Regions from separate parts of the Cellulosimicrobium sp. XJ-DQ-B-000 genome, predicted to be linked through region 1. Evidence: predicted binding sites of a transcription regulator. Region 1 holds the regulator's gene; the other holds the start of a gene.
The links. Region 1 encodes Rex, which represses fermentation and respiration genes when NADH is low (regulators of the CRP and FNR family bind a similar motif). Its sites were predicted from a motif close to CTTGTGAANNNNTTCACAAG; they were not measured.
Positions count from the first base shown of each region.

Region 2: the regulator Rex is predicted to act here: its motif matches at 895-914, upstream of mqo (malate dehydrogenase (quinone)).

Region 1 covers NZ_JAVHYN010000007.1:45,350-47,517, forward strand. The annotation lists gene RDI86_RS11780 (MarR family transcriptional regulator) at 1-23, opposite strand, end outside; gene RDI86_RS11785 (YceI family protein) at 186-737, shown strand; gene RDI86_RS11790 (redox-sensing transcriptional repressor Rex) at 858-1,532, opposite strand; gene RDI86_RS11795 (glutaredoxin family protein) at 1,589-1,879, opposite strand; gene RDI86_RS11800 (HAD family phosphatase) at 1,929-2,168, shown strand, end outside.
Region 2 covers NZ_JAVHYN010000003.1:174,016-176,183, forward strand. The annotation lists gene mqo (malate dehydrogenase (quinone)) at 1-880, opposite strand, end outside; gene RDI86_RS06940 (maleylpyruvate isomerase family mycothiol-dependent enzyme) at 1,152-2,084, opposite strand; gene RDI86_RS06945 (pyridoxal 5'-phosphate synthase) at 2,075-2,168, opposite strand, start outside.

The DNA of each region.
Region 1 (2,168 bases):
GTGTCGACGTCGTTGCGGGTCATGGGTCCTCGGCGGTGCGGGAGGGGCTGGGGGCGTGGGGGGTCGGAACATTGTTCCACCCCACGGGAATAGACGGACCGAGGGGTGCTGTTGATACGCTCGTTCCGAAGTTGAACGTTCAACCACTTGGTCCGCCAGGACCCCGACCACCCGCAGGAGCACCCATGGCCTCGTCGCTGCCCGCCGGCCTCACCGCCGGTACCTACGCCCTCGACGCGTCGCACTCGCAGGCGTCGTTCACCGTCCGCCACGCCGGGATCTCGAAGGTCCGCGGCACCCTCGCGATCACCGACGGCACGATCACGGTCGGCGACGACCTCGAGTCGACGTCCGTGACCGCCCAGCTCGACGCCGCGTCCGTGAGCACGGGCGACGAGAACCGCGACAACCACCTGCGCAGCGCCGACTTCTGGGACGCGGAGAACAAGCCGACGTGGACGTTCACGTCGACGCGCATCACGGGCGACGGCGACGACTACGTCGTGGCCGGCGACCTGACGATCAACGGCGTCACCAAGCCGGTCGAGCTCGAGACGGAGTTCGCGGGCACCGCGACCGACCCGTTCGGCAACCCGCGCGCCGGCTTCGAGGCGACCACCGAGATCTCGCGCAAGGAGTTCGGCCTCACCTGGAACGCCGCGCTCGAGACCGGCGGCGTGCTCGTCGGCGACAAGATCAAGATCGCGCTCGACGTCTCGGCCATCAAGCAGGCCTGACCGTCGTCCCGGGCACGTCCCGGGCGAGACCGGCGCCCTCCGGCAGGGGTGCCGCCCCGAGGGGCCGCGTGCACCGGCACGCGGCCCTTCGTCGTCCCCGGGCCCGGGCGCCGGGGCCGCTCAGCGCTCCTGCGACGCCGCGAGGGCGCGGGCCTGCGAGTGGAACGCGAGGATCTGCAGCTCGCTGCCCACGTCGACGCCGCGCACGTCGACGTCCGCCGGGACCTGGAGCGCGCGCGGCGCGAAGTTGAGGATCTCGCGCACCCCCGCCGCGACCACGCGGTCCGCGACCGCCTGGGCGTGCGCCGCAGGCGTCGCGAGGACGACGATCGACACCTTCTCGCGCTCCACGACCTCCTCGAGCGCGTCGACGTGCTCGACGACGAGGCCCGCGGCCCGCGTCCCGACGACGTCCGGCGACGCGTCGAGGAGCGCCGCCACGTGGAAGCCGCGCTGCTCGTAGCCCGAGTAGTTCGCGAGCGCGTGCCCCAGGTTGCCGATCCCGACGATCGCGATGCGGTGCTCGTCGACGAGGCCCAGGGCCTCGGTGATGTACTGCGCCAGCGAGTCGACGTCGTAGCCCACGCCGCGCGTGCCGAACGACCCGAGGAACGACAGGTCCTTGCGCAGCTGCGCCGGGCCCACGCCGGACAGCTCCGCGAGCTCGACCGACGACGTCGTCCCGACGCCCCGCGCCACGAGGTCCCGCAGCGCGCGCAGGTAGGACGGGAGCCGCGCCACCGTCGCGCTCGGGATCCCCGGCGCCGTCACCTCACCGACTACCTGCTCAGCCACCGTCACTCCGTCGTCCAGGGACCGTCCTCGTCGACGGTCACGCTCCACGGGAGGAATCATCCCAGGTCCGCGCGCGGCGCCGAAATCCGGGCCACCGCACGCGCCAGCCGGCGCGCGTCCACGCGCCAGAACCCCTGCTGCACCCCGCCGACCGTGACGACCGGCACGTACTCGCCGTACTGCTCGCGCAGCGCCGGGTCGGTGCCCGGCGCGTCCAGGTCGACCTCCGCCCACGCGACGCCCGCCTCGGCGCACACGTCCTCGACGACCGTCCGCGCGTCGTCGCACAGGTGACAGCCCGCGCGACCGAACAGCAGGACGGGGGCGGGGGCGTCGGAGGTGCTCACGCCTCCCAGGGTACGAGGCCCCGGCGGCCCGACCGCCTAGAGTGGAGGCATGGCGACGTCTCCCGGCCCGGGCCCCGACCCGACCTCCCGGCCGACGCTCCCCGAGGAGGCGCCCGCGCGCGCCCCCGGGCCGCCGCACCGCACCGCCGCGTTCTTCGACGTCGACAACACGATCATCCGCGGCGCCTCGTCGTTCCACCTCGCGCGCGCCCTGTACCAGCGCGAGTTCTTCTCGACGCTCGACATCGTGCGCTTCGCCGTGCACCAGGCCCGTTACCTCGTGTTCGGC
Region 2 (2,168 bases), on a different contig from region 1:
GGTGCTGGGCGACGAGCTCCGGGTCGTCCGTGCGGAGGAACTCACCGCTGATCGGGAAGCCGCCGTAGCCCTTCGCCTCCGGGATGCCGGCCGCCTGGAGCAGCGGCAGCGCGCCGCCGCCGGCGCCCACGAACACGAACCGGGCCTCGACGGTCGAGCGGCGCTTCGGGGCGTTCCACGAGCGGTCCTTGACCGTCAGGCGCCAGCGGCCGTCCTTCGTCTTCCTGAGGTTCTTCACCTCGTGCTCGAGGTAGAGCTGCGTGCCCTCCGAGACGAGGTAGTCGACGAGCTGCTCGGTGAGGGCGCCGAAGTCGACGTCCGTCCCGCTCGTCGCGCGCGTGGCCGCGACCGGCTCGTCGCCGTCGCGCTCGGCGACCAGGAGCGGGGCCCACTCGGCGATGACCGCCGGGTCGTCCGTGAACTCGAGCTCGCTGAACAGCGGGTGGCGGCGCAGCGTCTCGAAGCGGCGACGCAGGTAGTCGACGTTCTCCGCGCCGCGCACGAAGGTCATGTGGGGGGTGCGGGAGATGAAGCTCGCGGGCTGCGGCAGCGCGCCCGTCGTGAGCAGGTGGTGCCAGAACTCGCGCGACACCTCGAACTGCTCGTTGATCTTCACCGCCTTGGTGATGTCGATCGAGCCGTCCGGCTTCTCCGGCGTGTAGTTCAGCTCGCACAGGGCGGCGTGACCCGTCCCGGCGTTGTTCCACGGGTTCGACGACTCCTGCGCCACGGCGTCCAGGCGCTCGTAGATGCGCACCTTCCAGGTGGGCTCCAAGACCTTCAGGAGTGCCCCGAGCGTGGCGCTCATGATGCCACCGCCGATGAGGGCTACGTCGATCTGGTCTGCGCTGCTTGCGGGGTTGCTCGCTCGACTCGACACATGTCGATCCTACGCTTGTGAAAGAGTGCACTAACTGTGCGGTGCGTCACGGGCGTGCGTCACACTTTCGAGGGACCTCGGTCCCGAGCCGGGCAGGTCGGACGTCGCGTACCGCGCGATCCGGCCGGGTCCGAGCCGTCTTCCCGCGAGGTAGAGCCGTGGTCTCGCGAGGTAGAGCCGTGGTCTCGCGAGGTAGAGCCGTGGTCCGCGTGCGCCAGCCGACCACGCCTCTACCTGGCGGACCAGGGCTCTACCTCGGCCGACCGGGGCTCTACCTCGCGGGGGTGGGGTTCCCCTGCGGCGGGGAGTACGGGGACGGCCAGGGGCCGATCTCGGGGAGGCTCACGGGCTCGCCCGCGAGGCGGGCGGTGGGCTCGGCGCCGGGGGCGCGGCCCGCGAGCCAGGCGGCGACGTCGGTGAGGCGGCCGTGGACGACGACGGCGCCCCGGCCGGGCGCGGACGCGGGCGCAGGCGAGGCCGCGGCCCCGGACGTGGGCTCGGCTTCGGACGCGGGCTCAGGTCCGGCAGCGACGCGGAGCCCGCCCGGTCTGACGCGAAGGGCGCCCGGTCCGACGCGGAGAGCGCCCGGTCCGACGTGGACGCCGGCGGGACCCACGACGAGGTCTCCTGGTTTCCCGTCGAGCTCGACCACGACGTCGTCCGCGAGCCGGACTCCGAGGAAGTCGAGGAGGTGCAGCCCGAGCGCGGGAGGCCAGGAGTCGAGGCCGACGCCCGCGTCGAGGTCGACCGCGTGGATCCGCACCTCGCGCCACCAGGCCACGAGCGCGTCCGCGACCGTGCCGTCGCGGTACGTCACCGGCGCGGACCACGCGGGGGACCCGGCGGCGGGCCACGCGGCGTCGAGGCGGTCGGCCAGCGCATCGAGCGCCGCGACGTGCTGCGCGACGGAGCGCAGCGCGCCCGTCCGGATGCCGTCCTCGCGCCCGGCCGCGCCGCCGTCGTACACCTCGACGAGCTCGCCGCGCGCGGCGCGCTCGGCCTGCCGCGCCATGGCCTCGCCGATGGCGGTGACGTGCGCGAGCACGTGGCTGCGCGACCACCCGGGCAGGGCCGACGGCGCGTCGAGCCCGGCGGCGTCGAGCCCGCGCGCCGCGTCGGTCACCGCGTCGAGGGCGGCGCGCGCGTCGCGCCGGACCTCCTCGACGTCGGGCGGGGTGAGGGCGGGGGCGTCGGTCAGGGCCACAGCAGCTCCTTCGTCCAGGTGGTCGGCGCGCCGGACGCCGCGGTGTACCGCAGGCGGGTCTGGCCCGCGCCCGACGACGCCCAG